Regions from separate parts of the Desulforamulus hydrothermalis Lam5 genome, predicted to be linked through region 2. Evidence: riboswitches for the same ligand, from Rfam matches in the RefSeq annotation. Region 2 holds a riboswitch; each other region holds the start of a gene.
What was found. A riboswitch is a leader RNA that binds a small molecule or an ion and turns the genes downstream of it on or off. The one in region 2 is predicted to bind cyclic di-AMP.

Region 1 (4,323 bases), on a different contig from region 2:
TGCCAGGCCGTTGACCACCAGGTACCAGGCCAAAGGCAGTCCGTCCGTTGACTGTTCGGCATACAATGATACTTTGTCTTTGCTTTGCTTGCCGGTTAGATTAATTTCCAGAGATTGTATAAGGGCTGTATTATTATTTATTGTAAAAGCTGTTTGGGCCGGGCCTTGCAGAGGGGCGGCCCTTTGTTTGTGCAGTGTGTCTGTGCAGCCGCTCAACAGCCAAAGGACGATAAGGGCAACCGGCAAGCCCCAAAACGCTTTTCGCATAACACTGCTCCTTTGTAAGGTGGTATGTTACATAGAGTAAGACGTGATGGTTGAAAAAGTGTTTCGCTGTCACCCGGCCAAAAATATTATCAAAAAATAGTTTATTATCTGACACTTTGTTCGACAGTGGTGAGAAAAGCTGTTTTGTATTAAAATAAAACCTGTTGCAGTTTAATGAAAGGGGGCGGCAAAAGGAAAGAAATTAATTTGGCTTGTAATACTGACAAAGGAAGGTTAAGAATGGCACAGACAGACTTAATGAAATCTCAACTTTCTGCCCGGGAAGGTTTTGGCAGCACTTTAGGTGTAATTGCTGCCACCCTGGGTTCTGCCGTAGGACTGGGCAACATTTGGAAATTTCCTTATATTACCGGTGAAAACGGCGGTGCGGCCTTTATTCTTATTTATCTTTTATGTGTTGGCTTGATTGGTTTGCCGGTAATGATTTCTGAATTTATTATCGGACGTCGCTCCAATGCGGCTGCGGTAGGGGCTTTTAAAAAGCTGGCGCCCGCTACTCCCTGGTTTCTTACCGGCATATCCGGCGTGCTGGTGGCCTTTCTTAGTGCTACTACACCTCGGTGGCCGGCTGGGTATACGCCTATATTTTTAAGGCATTAAGCGGCAGTTTATTAACCGGCGATGCCAAAGTATCGGAGCAAATTTTCAGCGATTTTATCAGCGGTCTTTGGGCACCCCTCATCTGGCAGTGGATTGTGCTGCTGGTTACCGGCACCGTTATCCTGGCCGGTGTACAGAACGGCATTGAACGCATGACCAAAACCCTGCTGCCGATTCTTTTCGGCCTATTAATCGTATGCGTTGTCAGGGCCCTTACATTGCCCGGCGCCGAGGCAGGTTTGGCCTTTTTGTTCCGGCCTGATTTTTCTAAAATAACCGGCGCCACAGTATTAACAGCCATGGGCCTGGCCTTTTTTAAACTGTCCGTCGGCATGGGCGCCATGACCACCTACGGCAGTTATATCGGGCGTGAGGAAAGCCTTCTGGGTACCGGCGTTAAGGTGGTGCTGGCAGACACCCTGGTTTCCCTGCTGGCAGGCATGGCTGTTTTTCCGGCGGTGTTTGCTTTTGGCTTCAGCCCCGATAAAGGGCCTTCCCTGCTGTTTATCACCATCCCGATGGTGTTTAATGCCATGCCCTGGGGAAATATTTTTCTTGCTGTTTTCTTTGTGCTGGCTTCCATTGCCGCTACCGGCGCAATGATTTCCTTGTTTAATGTACCGGTGGCCTACCTGACCGAAGAAAGGGGCTGGTCCAGAGCGGCAGCCACCCTGGCCACCGCCCTGGCCATGGCGTTGGCAGGCAGTACTGCCACTCTTTCAAACAGCTTGCTGGCTGACTTTAAACTCTTTGGGCTGACCATGTTTGACTTGTTTGCTTTTGCCACAGATAATCTTTTAATGCCTTTAACCGGTGTAGCCCTGGCTGTCTTTGCCGGCTGGTGGCTGGGCCGCTGGGAAGTAACGGATGAACTTTCCAACGGCGGCAGTTTAAACAATAAAGGGGCAGCCCGCTGTTATTTGCTGGCTGTCAAGTACGTGGCACCTGTTGCCATAATTATTGTATTATTAAACGGTTTGGGATTAATTTAGTTTATTAAAGGAGCCGTCTCGCCGGCTGTTACCGGGGAGATGACTCCTTTATTTTTTGCAGAAAAAAGTGCCAGAAACCGGCTGTGGTTTGCTGGGCTCTTGTTAACATAATGCCGCATACTTGAGCCACGGCCGGGCTGTGGTCCTGCCCTACTTCCGGCAGGTAAGATGCCGCCACCAGGGCGTTTTGTTTCACCCACCGGCTGGCACAATCCCCCAGGTTGTAAAGACCCCCCTGATTAACGGCAAAATCCTCATAATGATTCCTGGCCCAATCTTCAAAATACTTGTGACCGCTGAAGACCAAACCGCCGGCATGGTGGGGTACACACAGGTCTTGCAGGATGTGAGTGGCAGCACCCAGGTAAAAGAAAGCTTTTTCCCGGCTGCCCCGGCGCCAATGTTTAAGTGCCAGGTTAAAATAATAGTGACATTCGGCAGGGGCAGCCGGCCCATGCCACAAACCGCTGTCCTCTCGACAATTGTAATAGTGGCTGATATTTCTAAAACCCATGTCACTCCAGGAAGAACCATGGTTTAAGATGTCTAAATAAGAAGCGAATAACAAGGCTTCGCTGCGCAGCCCATCTTGCCTTAGAATTTGACCGGCCTGCCGGTTGCAAAAATGATGGGTATTTTTCAAGCGGCGCCTTTGCACAATTACATGCAAAGGTGAGGTCAGGGCCAAAACTGCCTTGGCACAATGCCAGGTGACCTGGGGTAGGGTCATGAGGCTTCTCCTTCTAACATAACTTAATTAAAGCAATAACACCAAAATTATTGCCAAAATTAAGGTGAATTATGAAAATTATCCGCAGCTTTAGCATTAAAAGATTTAAAAAGCAGGAAAATGGAAACTTTCGGCGAAATTGGTAATAGACTAAATTACCAGTTAAATAAAAACGCCTAATTTCTTGTGAAAACGGGGGAACCGATCTTTTGGGGTGAACTACCGTCAGGCAGCGGGCTAACTTTCAGTCCGAACCCGTCAGCTAACTCCGTAGGCGTAGAAAGTGGGGAAGGTGAAGTTGTCTTTTAGCAAAAGACTGGCAGTCCTGGCGGCAGCGGTTGGTCTGACCGCCGCTGTTTGGAGCGGAACTGCCGAGGGCGCTCAGGTGACGGTGAAGCAGGGCGATACCCTGTGGGCCATTGCACAGAGTAACGGCACTACGGTGGACAACATTAAAAAATTAAACAATTTAACCGGTGATGCTTTACAAATCGGTCAAGTATTAAACTTGCCTGACCAACCGTCGGGCCAGGCTGCCAGACCGGTAACAGCGAATGCCGCCAACGTATCCCGGGGTATGGCCGACAGGGCGCTGGCTGTGCTGGATTTTGCCAAACAGTATATTGGTGTCAGGTATCGTGCCGGCGGCGAAAGCCCGGCAGGTTTTGATTGCTCCGGTTATGTGCGGTATGTGTTTAAAAACTTTGGCATTGATCTGGTGCATACTGCTGCCGGGCAGTATCAGGCAGGCACAGCCATTGCAAAGGATGAACTGCGGCCCGGCGACTTGGTTTTCTTTCATACCGGCGGCCAGGGCATCAATCATTCGGGTATTTACCTGGGCAATAACGAATTTATTCATGCTTCCAGTTCCCGGGGTATTAAAATAGACTCTCTCCTTGACAGTTATTGGAGTGCCCGGTACCGGGGTGCCAGCAGAATTTTCTAAGACAAAAGGCTATAAGGCAATAGTCTGAGGGGCTGATCCTACCGGATCAGCCCCTAAATTCTTACCGGAGAGAAATATCAACAGTTGCTTTGGCAGCCTCGTCAGCGGAAGTTGTTTGTTCAGTGACAAAAGACCACTGTCCTTTGCCGATGCCCGGGAAAATGGCGGTGCCGTTTGCCTCCTGGAGAATACCGCCGGGCAGGGTAACGCAGTATTTGGCCTGGGCAGCCAGGACGCTGTTGTGATCCAGTATAACGGTCAGTTCATCGCCACGCTCATTTAAGACAACGGTATAAGATAGGTCGGCCTCAACCCATTTGTTATTCAGGTATTGAAAAATCTTGATGGTCCCGGTTAAATCCGTTATATCCCGGTCCTCTGCAAAGACCATGGGTTGGTTGAATTTAACGGTAAACCGGTTTGTATCCACCGTAACCTTTTGGTTGGGGGCAGGGTTTAAGGTTGCGATCCAGGTTTTTGCAGGGGGGGTTGCCGGGTTGCTGTCGGTTAAGTTAACAGAGTCCGTAAAGCGGCAGATCATTACGGCAAATTCGCCACGGGAGATAGGTTTTAAGGGATTAAGATAACCTTCCGGTGTACCCCTGATAATCCCCCGGTTATACATGGCTGCCAGATAAACCAATTCCTCCTTGCTCAACTGATTGATGTCTTTGGCAAAGGCAAGCAAATCCTGCACCGCCACACTTTTTTCGCCGGCAGCACGGCATAGCCACATGGCTACTTCCAGCCGGCTGGCTGGCTTG
Region 2 (4,323 bases):
TATCTTATTCCAGGAAACCTATCACCGGGCCACTTATCAAAAGATGCACCCCAGCGGCCCCAAGGCTGATTATGATTGGCATACCACCGCCCACGACCGGGCTATGATGGCCGGTATTGATGATGTTGGCTTTGGTGTACTGTTTGGCCTGTACGATTACAAATTTGAAGTTTTGGGTCTGTTGATGCATGCTTTGCATTTGGAAGAACGTTTCGGTGTAGGTCCGCATACCATTTCGGTGCCGCGCTTACGGCCGGCCCTGGGAGTGGATTACAACAGCTTCCCCTATTTAGTAAATGACGACCAGTTTATGAAACTGGTAGCTATTATTCGCCTGGCAGTTCCCTATACCGGCATGATTATTTCCACCCGGGAACGGCCCGCTTATCGTGATATGTTGTTGAACTACGGCATATCACAAATTTCTGCCGGCTCCTGTACCGGCGTAGGCGGCTACAAACGGGAACTGCAGCGTCAGCAATGCCTGGCTGAGGGTGGCAGCCGGTGCGGCGGCGAACAAGATGCCCCGCAGTTCAGCGTGGATGACCACCGTACACCGGATGAGGTATTGCGCAGCGTCTGCCAATCCGGTTGGCTGCCCAGCTACTGCACAGCCTGCTACCGTAAAGGGCGCACCGGCGACAGGTTCATGGCCCTGGCCAAAAGCGGTGAAATTCAAAACGTTTGCCAGCCCAATGCTATCCTTACCTTTAAAGAATACCTGCTTGACTATGCTTCGCCTGAGACCAGGGCAGTGGGAGAAGAAACCATTCGCCGGCACCTGGCCGAAATCAGCAACCCGCAAATCAGAAAAATTACAGAAGAACGTCTTAAACAAATTGAAGCCGGGGAAAGAGACCTGTATTTCTAGGCAATTTCTAAGTGCGTACAAAAGTGGGTGATTTACCCACTTTTCAGCGTGTCAACAAATATTAGCGGTGGTTTATGATCCCCTTTGGCTCCGGTCTACGCACCGACAGCACTATGATTCGCTACGGTGGCCATTGGGGTCGCCTCAAACGGGCCCTCCTGGCCCGGTTCGGCTGGCGCCCACGTCCTGTGGGCGCCACCCCAATGGCTCCTTTCGCTCATCAAGTGCTGTAACCGGTGCTTCGACAAGTCGCCGACAGGGGATCATAAATCACCTTACTTTGTTTTACAACCTTTGTCTACAGTCTGAAAAGTGGGTGATTTACCCACTTTTGTATTTTTTGCGGGCAAGTTATAATATTAACTTAGCATAATACTTCAGGGGGTTTTTCTCTTGTCAAACAACGAGGTGCATGTGGCGCGGTATTTGACCATTGCAGCAGACTTGGCAGACCGCATTGTACGGGGCGAATATCCGGAAGGACATAAAATTTTTGGTCGGTCTACCCTGGCAGGCAAATATAACGTATCGCCGGAAACCATTCGGCGGGCTTTAACTCTCTTGCAGGAAGCGGGAATTGTTGAAGTGGCTGCCGGCGTAGGGGTGGTGGTAAAGTCAGTGGCGGCGGCCGGAAAATATTTGGATGATTTTGATCAACGGCAGGCATTGGTTAGTATTCACGAGAGATTGCACCAACTGGTCAAGGAAAGAGATCGACTGAATCATGAAATCTCACGGTTGACAGAAGAATTAATGGAACACACACTTCTTTTGGAAACCAAGTTGTATAAAATAGAAGATTGGAAAGTGGTGCCGGATTCGCCTTTAGTTGGACAAACTTTGTCCCAAAGCAAATTATGCAACCAAAAAGTGCTGGCGATCCAGCGTGTGGGCCAGGAAGATATTTTGGACCCCAAGCCAGACAGCGTCATTCAAGCGGGTGATATTTTAACCATTTATGGCCGCCTGGATCCTGCTCTCCGGCAGGGATTAATCCGGGTTTAGCCAGGACCACCGCACCGGATGAAAAACATAAAGAATTTTTGTGCCGGCAGGGCAGACATGGTTTGCCGTATTCTGAAACGGGGGATGATTAGCCCTCGTTTTTATTGTTGTAACAGTCATTTTATGATATAATGGAACAGGCAACTTGTTTTTTTAATGGCGTTGCCTGGAAAAAAATAGCTTAATCCCGGGATGGGAGCGGAGGAACCATTTATGGGGTGAATCCTGTGCTTGTGTGCAGGTAGGGTTTTAACCTTTCGACCCGAACCCGTCAGCTAACTTCGTAAGCTATAAAGAAAGGGAGGATGCAAGTGTCTGTTAATTTACGGCAGGAAGAAGTGCAACTGGAGAGCAAGAAAAGGCTTATTGCATTGCAAAGGGCAAAAGAACTGAGATCTCGTATTGACGGTTATTTAAAAAACAAAGCTAACATCCCCAGTGGCTTTGAGGTGCAGGAAGCATATCAACAGGCAAAACACAAGCTGCTGCAGGTTTTGCAGGCCACTGAAGACCAATGGCATGACTGGCACTGGCAAATGGCTAATCGCATCAGCGACGTCACCGTAATAAGTCAACTGCTTAATTTAGATGCTGCAGAACTGCAAGCTGTTCAACGGGTAGGGCGTCAGTACAGGTGGGCGGTTTCACCCTACTATATGGCTTTGGCCATGGCCGGTGGTATAAACGGACCGGTGTGGCGGCAGGCTGTACCCAGTATTGAGGAAGTGCAAGATCGTTCGGGTCTGGAAGATCCTATGGGGGAAGAATTTACCTCGCCTGCCCCGGCAGTCACCAGGCGTTATCCAGACCGTTTAATTATTAATGTTACCAACCAGTGTGCCATGTACTGTCGGCACTGCCAGCGCCGCCGCAATATCGGTGAGCTTGATTTACACAAACCACGTAAAATATTAGAAGCCGCCCTGCAATATGTGCGGGAGAATAAAGAAATCAGAGATGTATTAATTACCGGCGGCGATGCTTTGCTGTTATCAGATAAACAACTGGATTGGTTGTTAAGCCAATTAGATCAAATTCCCCATGTTGAAATCAAGCGGATCGGTACCCGTACACCGGTTACTCTGCCCCAAAGAATTACCCCGGAACTATGCGCCGTCTTAGAAAAATACCCGCCCATTTATATTAACACACAGTTTAATCACCCCCTGGAAGTTACTCCTGAAGCCAAAAAAGCCTGTGATATGTTGATTAAAGCAGGGGTAGTATTAGGCAACCAGGCCGTCCTGTTAAAAGACATTAACAATGACCCGGATGTAATGAAACGGCTAAACCATAAACTGTTGCAAATCAGGGTGCGCCCCTATTATATTTTTCACGCCAAGGCTGTCAAGGGAACCAGGCATTTTATCACCGGTGTTAATGACGGCATAAATATTATGGAGCAGTTACGGGGTTATACTTCCGGTTTGGCGGTTCCCACTTATATTATCAACGCTCCCAACGGTTACGGTAAGACGCCGGTATTACCGCAGTATATTGTAGAAAACCATAATACGCACGTAACCCTGCGCACATGGGAAAAACGAATTATCCCTTACAACGTTAAGTGTAAACAGTAATCCATCTAAAAAATCCTGTCACTAAATTATGACAGGATTTTTTAGATGTAATTGACAAGAACATTTGTTTGGTATTAAAATCATATTAATAAAACAAATGTTCGGGAGTGATTAGAATATGATAAAAGGAGCTCAATTGCCCGTGGCTTATCAGCCTGCAGCCGCTGATTCAAAGGTCACTCAGCCGGAAGTGTCCTTAACCGAAGAAGTGTTGGCGTGGCTGGAGCATGAAGATACGCCGGCTGCCAGGAGGACTGCCCAAACTATCTGTGTGTTTGGCGGAGTATTCTTAGCTGCTCAGATAATCAGGTTTTTTATTTCTTAACCGGAAACTGTGACCGGTTATTTTTTTTATTCCGGTTCATAATAAAAAAGACGGTTTGGATTTAAGGAGGCATCCAGTGACCAAAGTGTATGTTTTGGGGGCGGGGGCCGCAGCAGCCTATACAGGTTCTTATCTGAGAGAAACCAGCCCGGTGGCGAAAAACTTTTTCCAGAAAGCCATGCGTGTTATTGATATTCACAAAATTAAAGACCGTTATTTTGCTGATGAGGCATTAGACTTCCGCCATATATTTAATTTTATTAAAAAATTTTGGGGCATTAACCGGGAACAAATTGACCGGGCCAATCTGGATATGGAAGAAGTTCTAACCCTGTTAAACATTGAAATGGAGGAGGACAGAGAGGAGCAAGACAGTTTATTGCTGGCCTATGAAGAGTACCTGTTATTAATGGCGCTGACCTTCGATAAGATTTTGTACGGCAAACCATGCCCCTATCACCATAGCATTGCCCAATCATTAAAACCTGGCGATACCGTCATCTCATTTAATTATGAGTTATTAATGGATTATGCTTTGCGCC
Region 3 (4,323 bases), on a different contig from region 2:
CTGGCGCTGCTGGAGAAACACTACCCGGATATCCTGGTACTGACCGGGCACGACGGTATAAAAAAGGGAGCCAAAGATTATAAGGATGTTAATAACTACCATAACAGCAAGTATTTTATTGAGGCAGTAAAAATTGCCCGCTCCTTTGAAAAAAGCAGGGATGACCTGGTGATTTTTGCCGGTGCCTGCCAATCATGCTATGAGGCCATTTTGAGCGCCGGGGCCAATTTTGCCAGTTCGCCCAAAAGAGTTTTAATTCATGCTTTTGACCCGGTATTTGTGGTAGAAAAAATTTCTTACACCTCCATCCACGACCCCATTGCCATCCGGGACATTATCAAAAGCACCATTACCGGCTTTGACGGCATTGGCGGCATTGAAACCCGGGGCAAGCACCGCCTGGGTGTGCCCCGAACAGAATTTTAAACGGCAGTACCCCTTCCTAAGAACCCGCATATGATGATTTAGGACATTTTAGGGAGGGGTTTCCTTTATGGATAAGTTTTTTAAAACACTGGAAAAGGCCCGGTGGCGTTTGCTGGGTATGAAAAACGTGGTAGGGGTAGGTGTGGGCCATAAATATGTAGATATGCAGCGCACCGAACAGCCGGCCATCATTATTTTTGTCAAAAAGAAAGAAGAGCCGCAAAACCTGAGCCGGGAACATCTGGTACCCTATCAGATTAACGGTTTGACCACTGATGTAATCGAGGTGGGCGAGGTACGCCTGCTGGATGAAGAAAGAACCAAACACGTCAGGCCGGCCCAGCCGGGTCTCAGCATTGGCCATTACCGCGTAACAGCGGGAACCTTTGGGGCGGTGGTGCGGGATCGCCAAACCGGTGAGCGGCTCATTTTATCCAATAATCATATCCTGGCCAACGCTACCAACGGTAAGGACGGCCGTGCCGCCATCGGCGACCCCATTCTGCAGCCGGGAGAGTATGACGGCGGTACCCGGGAAGACCGGATTGCGACCCTGTTACGCTACATTCCGCTACAAAAGGGAGAAGCCCCCGCCACCTGCCCGGTGGCCAACGGTGCAGCCCGGTTTTTAAATATTTTTGTGCATACCGTCCGGCCCAATTACGACCTGAGATTTATCAAACGGGGCGGCACGCCTAACATAGTGGATTGCGCGGTGGCGCGCCCCGTCCGGCCCGAGTTGATAACGGATGATATTTTGGGCATTGGCAAAGTGCAGGGAGTGGAGCGGGCCAAACCAGGCATGCAGGTGGTTAAAAGCGGCCGCACCACCGGGATTACCCGGGGAACCGTGACGGCGGTGGGAGCAACCATGGAAGTAAAGCTGGATGATGAGAACACCGCTTATTTTGCCGACCAGGTGGTTACAGATATGAAATCCCAGGGGGGCGACAGCGGTTCCCTGGTGCTTAATCAAGAAAACCGGGCGGTGGGGTTGCTGTTTGCCGGTTCGGATAAGGTGACGGTGTGCAACCATATTCAAAACGTGCTGGATCAATTAAATGTCGAGTTTTAAGGCAGTGCGGTTGATAATCCTGGGGTAATTGATGCACCCCCGCCAAGTGACCGGCAGGGGTGCATCAATTACCGTTGGGCAACCACAACAAATTTCTGGCAATAGCTGGTATCCATAAAAAAATGTAAGACATTAGCCGGCAAAACCATTCTTCACTTAATCAGTTATTTTATTCAATAAATGTCAGGTATTACGGCTTTTGTAATAACAGACATTTTTTTGTATATTTAGGACAGGCATAGCCGGTTATGCCAGAAAACACAAAAAATGCCGAATCCATACGGTACGGAGGAACCAATTTGGGGGTGAATCCTGCTTGCCAGGTAGGGATTTCCTTGCCCGAACCCGTCAGCTAACTCCGGAGGCAACAAGGAAAGGAGACAACCAATGCAGTACCGACTTAAAAAGATGTCCGTATTTTTAGTTTCTATGTTGTTATTGACCCTGTTGTTACCTTTTGCTGCTCCGCAGGCAGCTTTAGCAGCTGCCGGCGATGACCAGGATATGGTGGAACTGGTTAACCAGGCAAGGATTAAGGCCGGACTGGCGCCCCTTGTATATGATTACCAATTATCTGTGCAAGCTGCCAATAACCTGGATTATTACCAGCAAACAGGGAAAATTCCCGGTTCCTCTATGTTGCTGCAGCAAGCTAAAAAAGGCGGCTACACCCTGCTGGGACAGACCGTTGTACGGGGCAGCAATGTTAAAGAAATGGTTGATAAGCAGTTAAAATACTATGGCAGCCGCTCTGTTTTAAATAACAAATATAACCGCATCGGTTTGGTAATTGCCGACACCGAGGCCGGCCAGCTATGTGTGCAGCTGCTGGCCAAAGCACCGGAGGAGCAAAACCGGCAGCCGTCTATGCCTTCACCCACTCCGGCAGAAACACCGCAACAGCCTCAACAGCCGCAAGAGCAGCCCCGGCAGCAGCCTGCCGAACAGCCCCAAGCAAATGCCTCCTTTATGAATGAACTGCAGCAGCAGGTGGTGGAACTGGTAAACAGCGAACGGGCTAAGTACGGCTTGCAGCCCCTGCAGGCTAAACAGGACCTTACCGAAGTGGCTATGTTAAAGGCCCAGGATATGTATAAAAACAAATACTTCTCCCATACATCTCCCACTTACGGATCTCCCTTTGACATGATGAAGAAGTACGGCATTCATTATACCGCTGCCGGCGAAAACATTGCCATGGGCCAGAGAACGGCCGCCCAGGTGATGCAGGATTGGATGAACAGCCCCGGCCACCGGGCCAACATTCTGAACAGCAACTACAATGAGATTGGCGTAGGTGTCTACCAGAGTTATACCGGTTACGGTTATATCTGGGTGCAGGAATTTGCCCGGCGTTGATTACAGCCGGGACAAACCTGCAGCCTGTACAAACAAACAGCCATAAAAAGGAAACAGGAGGAAAAATTTCCTCCTGTTTTTTTGCTTTTTCTTAAGGATTGACCACATTTTCAGCACATTTCTCCAGACAATCCAATATATATATATAAGGAGATATCTTGAAAGGAGGCTCGATTAATGGCCACGAAGAAAGGGCCCAAGCCAAAATTCCGCCGTTCCCTTGATAACGATAACAATAATAACAACAATAACAACAACGCCGCACTGGAAACAGAAAGATTTAGTTTGGAAGAGGTAGTGGGTGAAAATACAGAGCAGACCATCGTTCGTGGCACAATTTCTGTGCCCCAGGCAAAGCCGGAAGTGGAAGAAATACTGTCCACAGACACCTCCACCAAGCTGCGCAAGGTAGAAATCATTCCCAACAAGGTCATTGTAGAAGGAACCCTGAAGCTGGAAGTTATGTATACTGCCTTTAAAGTGGATCAGGCGGTGCACACCTTCCATGCAGAGTTGGATTTTACCGACTTTATCGAAGTTGAAGGAGCCCGGCCGGGCATGAATGTGGAAGTTGACATCGTGGTAGAGGATGTGAGCCTGACCAGAGATGCAAAGTGCGCCGAAGACTGGGATGTGGCGGCAGTTTTAAAAGTAACCGCCAGGGTTACGGAAACCCGGGATGTCAATGTTCTCACCGAGTGTCCCCAGGGATATAATTGCGAAACCGAACGGATGAACCTGCAGCACACCGTTGGCACCGGTACCAAGCAAGTACTTATTGATGACGAGTTTGAGGTGCCCGACGGCAAACCGGATGTAGAAAAATTTATCAAATGCATGTGTGATGTGGAGATTACCGACACCAAAATTATTAAAAACAAGGTGCTGATCGAGGGCGAAGTTGATCTGGAATGCATTTACACAGCCATGAAGGAAGATCAATCGGTTCACACACTGCATGAAACTTTTAAGTTTAACACCTTTATTGAAGTGGTAGGCGCTGAGCAGGGAATGAATGTTCAGGTGGATGCCATGGTGGAATCCTGCGATGTGGAAGTGGCGGAAACCAATGCCTGCAAGCTGTCTCCCACCATCGTATTGCGCCTGCGGGCCAGGGTGACCGAAGACCGGGAAGTAGATGTGATTACTGATATTGAGGATGCTGATGTGGATACCGTCACCCTGGATATGAAGAGCCTGGTGGGCGAAGGCTGCAAGCAGGTGGTGGTGCGGGATGCCCAGGAGCCGCCGTCAGAAAAGCCTGCCATTGACAAAATAAAAGAAGTTACTGCCGGCGATGTAGTTATTAAAGATACCGATGTAATCCGGGATAAGGTACTGGTAAAAGGGACCGTCGAGTTTCAGGTGCTGTATACGGCCATGAAAGCTGACCAGTCAGTTCATATGATCCATCGAAAAGTGGCCTTTAAGACCTTTATCGATGTGCCCGGCGCCCGCCCGGA
Region 4 (4,323 bases), on a different contig from region 2:
CTAAAACCGGGTTGCGCCTATAAAATGTATGCCGCTTTGCGCAAAATTAAAAATGTATGAAGGGGCTGCCGGGGACGGGGCGAAAATACCTTGCAGGGTGGCCTTTATCAGCTGAAATTTGGGATACCATCCCAAATTTTTTATTTTTAAGTTCTGTTATAATGGATGTAAAAAACTACATCCAAGGGAGTGTGTTAATGTGTTGAGCCGGCAGGAATTACTGGCAATGCCGCAAGAGGACAGAGAAAGGTATTTGCTGGCTGCACTGCAGCGAAAAATAAATGAGTTGCAGGATTGTGCCAGACAAACCAGGCAGGAAGCAGCCGAGCACCGGCATGGACCGGATTTTCACAGAGGTATGCTGGCCGGCTTTGTATCCGGCCTGGGGTTTGCTACCCGTTTGCTGGCGCCGGAAAAAGCGGTTTGCCAAGAGGTGATGGAACTTCTTGCTGCCTATAATGATTGGGCCCAGCAGTTCAACCGGCACGCCGGAGGCGATGCGCAGGCAACGGAAAGGTAGCAGCAAGGCCGCCGGCAGCATAGCATAATCATAAAATCAGCAAGCAAACCTGGCTGGTCAGGCAAAACATAGGCAAAGTGCCGCGGCCGGCAGGTGGCTGAAGTGAGGGAAAGGCTTTGCTAACAATCCGGGTGGTCAGTTACAATATTCGTCATGCCCGGGGACTGGATCACAGGGTTGATTTAAACCGGGTGGCCCAGGTGCTTGGTGCCGGCAAAGCTCAGCTAATAGGGCTGCAGGAAGTTGATAAGCACATGCCGCGCAGTTTTTTTCAGCACCAGGCTAAAATTTTAGGGCGTTGGCTAAGAAAAAGCTGGGTCTTTGCCCCCAATTTGACCTGGGGGGCAGCCCAGTATGGCAATGCCGTGTTATGCGGCTGGCCAATTGTCAGCTACCGACAATATTTGCTGCCCAGCCAGGGGGAACAAAGGGGCTTGTTAGAAACGGAAATTGCCCTGCCCGCCGGTACGGTAAGTTTTTTTTGCACCCATTTGGGGCTTAACCAGCAAGAAAGATTACAGCAGGCCGAGGAAATACTGCGTATTGTCACACGCACAAACCGGCCGGTAATTTTGGTGGGAGATTTTAACGACCGGCCGGACTCGCCGGTGTACCGCCTGATAACTTCTGTGCTGCGGGATGCAGCTGCGGACAGCGGGGAAGATGCGGCTACCTACCCGGCCGGCCAACCCACTGAAAGAATAGATTATGTGTTTATATCGCCGGCGTGGCAGGTGTTGGCAAGTTTCCCTATGCAGGCCAACGCTTCCGACCACCTGCCCCTGGCGGTGGATTTGCAGTTAGGCCCGGAAAGTGTGCAGCCGACACCGGTTAAGTTTTTATAACCCCTTACTGTCATCCGGCCTTAGCCGGTAGATTAAATTGCCAAAACAGCAACCCCGTACCACCCATAAAGTGGTACGGGGTTGCTGTTAGTTGGCTGTCATCCCCTGTTAACGCTTGGCATAAATCATTTGGCCGTAGGTGGCGGAAACCGGCAGGGAACGCAGGAATGAGTTGCGTGTAGAGTGATCAAAGAAGTATAAAGCTCCGCCGGTGGGGTCGTTGCCATACAAAGCGGCTGTGGCTGCCTGAATGGCTGATTGGCCGGCCGGGCGGTTAATCCAACCGTTGCGGACAGGTGCAAACTGGTTGGGGGCGTAAATAACTTCCTGAATGGTATCCGGAAAAAGATCACTTTGCACCCGGTTAATTACCACCGCAGCTACCCCGATTTGGGCTTCCAGGGGTTCGCCGCCTGCCTCCGCTTGCACCAAACGTGCCAGCAAATCCAAATCTTCATCGGTGTAAGGAATAACCGGCCGCTTGGCACTGCGGCTCACTTCAACAGCCATGGTGGCAGCGCTGCGGGAAGCCGTAACGGGCAGAATCAGCTGCTGGCCGGGGTAAATTAAGGTGCCGCTGAGACTGTTGGCAAGCATTAATGCTTCGACCCGGGTATTATATTTTTGGGCAATCAAATACAGGCTGTCGCCAGGTTTTACGGTATAGGCAGTTGACGGCGACTTGGCCGGCGGCAAAGCTGCCACAGCAGGTTTAACTTCCGGCAGGCTTAATACCTGCCCCGGGAAAATCAGATCGCCGGTAAGATTATTGGCTGCTCTAATCTTACTGACAGGAATACCGGTTTTTTGACTGATTAAATAAAGTGAATCGCCCGCTGCCACTGTGTAATTGTACGCCCAAGAAGCTGTGGCCCACAGCAGCACCCCTAGAAAACACAACAAGACAACGGTCTGCCGCAACCTGACAGACATATTCATATAGTATTACCCTCCTTTTGGCCTTCGAGGTTAGTTGACGGGTTCGGGTTGAAGGGTACCCTACCGCTCTCTGTCCGCTTGCCTTGCTTTAAGAGAGCTGATTCACCCCGGGAAGGATAGTCCCCCGTACTCCGGTTCTGCCGGAGATTCGGCCTTTTTTAAACTTATGCAATATTGTACAGGGTTTCCAATAATTCGTCCACCTATAAAAATTGGAAAAATGTTAGTTATAGTATCGAACACGACGGAAATACTAAGCTTGATTTATAAAATGAAGGGGGATAAATTTTAGTGCAGAGGTCAGGGGTAAAAATCACAATTGTCGGTACAGGCATGGTAGGTGCTTCTACCGCCTTTGCCATTATGGCCGGCGGCTTGGCCAGTGACCTGGTGCTGGTAGATATTGACCACAAGAAGGCAGAAGGCGAAGCCATGGATTTGGGAGATGCGGCCGCCTTTATCAAGCCGCTTAACATCTATGCCGGTACATACGAAGATGTCAAAGATTCCCAAATCGTTATATTTACCGCCGGGGCTAACCAAAAGCCCGGCGAAACCAGGCTGGATTTATTGCACAAGAATGTGGCTATTTTAAAAGACAGTATGCCCAGGCTGGTAAAGCATTGCCCGGATGCCGTTTATTTAATGGTATCCAACCCGGTGGACGTTTTAACATATGTGGCCTTGAAAATTACCGGGCTGCCTGCCAACCGGGTGTTTGGTTCGGGTACGGTGTTGGATACCTCTCGCTTTAAGGACGAATTATCATCCTATTGCGGGGTGGACCCGCGCAATATTCATGCTTATATTATCGGGGAACACGGTGATTCAGAGGTAGCATTGTGGAGTACGGCCAGCATTGCCGGGATGGGTTTGTCACAGTTTACCCCGTTATTGGGTCTGGCACCGGTAGACAGGCAGGAAATTGCCCGACGGGTAAGGACGGCGGCTTATGAAATTATTCAGCGCAAGGGTGCCACCTACTATGCCATTGCCCTGTCAATTAAGAGAATTTGTGAGGCAATTTTGCGGGATGAAAATTCTATCCTGACTGTATCTGGGTTGATCAACGGCCTTTATGGGATCAATGATGTGTGCCTGAGTCTTCCCTGCATAGTTAACGGCAATGGCCGGGATAAAGTATTGACTGTTCCTTTATCGGTGGAAGAAGAAGAAGGCTTGCGCAATTCGGCCCAGGTGCTAAAGCAGGCTGTCCGGCAAGCAGGATTTCAGTAAAAAAAATACACCGGTGCTTTTTCAGCGGGCCGGTGTACCGGCCATACTTATTTCAGTTAATTAATGCAGCCGGGCAGCAATTGGCAGAGAAATTTGCGACGGTCGCCTTGATTTTTTGGCTGATCAGTGCTATTATATAAAAGTTCGCTCAAGGAACCTGCTCAGATAACCCTTGCAAAAATCTAAAATACTGCTATAATATAATAGCGTAAAGCAACAAGCGCCCGTAGCTCAGGGGATAGAGCGCCGGCCTCCGGAGCCGGGTGCACAGGTTCGATTCCTGTCGGGCGCACCAGTTAAACCCTTTGCCACAACCCTGCACCCTGAAATATTCAGGTGGGCAGGGTTTTGTATGTTTCCGGCGGCATAAACATGAGGCCATGTAAATATGGCTGAAAATTTAACATTACACAAGTTGGGCAGGCCGTTTAGACAAAAAAGACCGCCGCCAAATGTTTATTTTCGACAATCAAATGTCCACTGTTTGACACTAAATAACTAATGAATTACAATACAAGTATTAAGTTTATGTTAAGAAAGCAGAAAAAATACCGGTAGCGCAAAGCTATAATTTTTTTCTAATGCTTTGTGAAAATTTTATTAAGTTTCTGAGTTTCTGCAGAAAGGCGGCGAGGCAAATGCACTGGCAAGCAGTTGTATTGAGTATGATTGGCGGCATGGGCCTGTTGTTATATGGTATGTATGTACTGAGCGACGGACTGCAAAAAATTGCCGGAAAAAGGTTGCGGGAAGCCCTCACCCAGCTGACCAAAAACCGCCTGG

Region 1: it holds a riboswitch for cyclic di-AMP, as region 2 does, so the genes downstream of both, DESHY_RS05845 (C40 family peptidase) here and eam (glutamate 2,3-aminomutase) in region 2, are expected to answer to the same signal.
Region 3: it holds a riboswitch for cyclic di-AMP, as region 2 does, so the genes downstream of both, DESHY_RS08840 (CAP domain-containing protein) here and eam (glutamate 2,3-aminomutase) in region 2, are expected to answer to the same signal.
Region 4: it holds a riboswitch for cyclic di-AMP, as region 2 does, so the genes downstream of both, DESHY_RS05885 (cell wall hydrolase) here and eam (glutamate 2,3-aminomutase) in region 2, are expected to answer to the same signal.

The regions. Positions count from the first base shown of each region.
Region 1 covers NZ_CAOS01000008.1:124,991-129,313, reverse strand. The annotation lists gene DESHY_RS05860 (hypothetical protein) at 1-267, opposite strand, end outside; gene DESHY_RS14815 (SLC5/6 family protein) at 508-888, shown strand; gene DESHY_RS05855 (sodium-dependent transporter) at 849-1,880, shown strand; gene DESHY_RS05850 (zinc dependent phospholipase C family protein) at 1,909-2,610, opposite strand; cyclic di-AMP (ydaO/yuaA leader) riboswitch at 2,774-2,903, shown strand; gene DESHY_RS05845 (C40 family peptidase) at 2,903-3,559, shown strand; gene DESHY_RS05840 (S-layer homology domain-containing protein) at 3,621-4,323, opposite strand, start outside.
Region 2 covers NZ_CAOS01000001.1:153,782-158,104, forward strand. The annotation lists gene hydG ([FeFe] hydrogenase H-cluster radical SAM maturase HydG) at 1-871, shown strand, start outside; gene DESHY_RS14170 (hypothetical protein) at 946-1,104, shown strand; gene DESHY_RS00835 (GntR family transcriptional regulator) at 1,265-1,876, shown strand; cyclic di-AMP (ydaO/yuaA leader) riboswitch at 2,045-2,181, shown strand; gene eam (glutamate 2,3-aminomutase) at 2,188-3,456, shown strand; gene DESHY_RS00845 (hypothetical protein) at 3,575-3,781, shown strand; gene DESHY_RS00850 (SIR2 family protein) at 3,858-4,323, shown strand, end outside.
Region 3 covers NZ_CAOS01000011.1:131,475-135,797, forward strand. The annotation lists gene yabG (sporulation peptidase YabG) at 1-426, shown strand, start outside; gene DESHY_RS08835 (Nal1-like putative serine protease) at 494-1,501, shown strand; cyclic di-AMP (ydaO/yuaA leader) riboswitch at 1,760-1,883, shown strand; gene DESHY_RS08840 (CAP domain-containing protein) at 1,889-2,860, shown strand; gene DESHY_RS08845 (DUF3794 and LysM peptidoglycan-binding domain-containing protein) at 3,038-4,323, shown strand, end outside.
Region 4 covers NZ_CAOS01000008.1:132,362-136,684, reverse strand. The annotation lists gene DESHY_RS14215 (hypothetical protein) at 1-60, shown strand, start outside; gene DESHY_RS05895 (hypothetical protein) at 200-520, shown strand; gene DESHY_RS05890 (endonuclease/exonuclease/phosphatase family protein) at 637-1,365, shown strand; gene DESHY_RS05885 (cell wall hydrolase) at 1,474-2,304, opposite strand; cyclic di-AMP (ydaO/yuaA leader) riboswitch at 2,309-2,468, opposite strand; gene DESHY_RS05880 (L-lactate dehydrogenase) at 2,590-3,540, shown strand; tRNA gene DESHY_RS05875 (tRNA-Arg) at 3,761-3,835, shown strand; gene DESHY_RS05870 (Na/Pi cotransporter family protein) at 4,179-4,323, shown strand, end outside.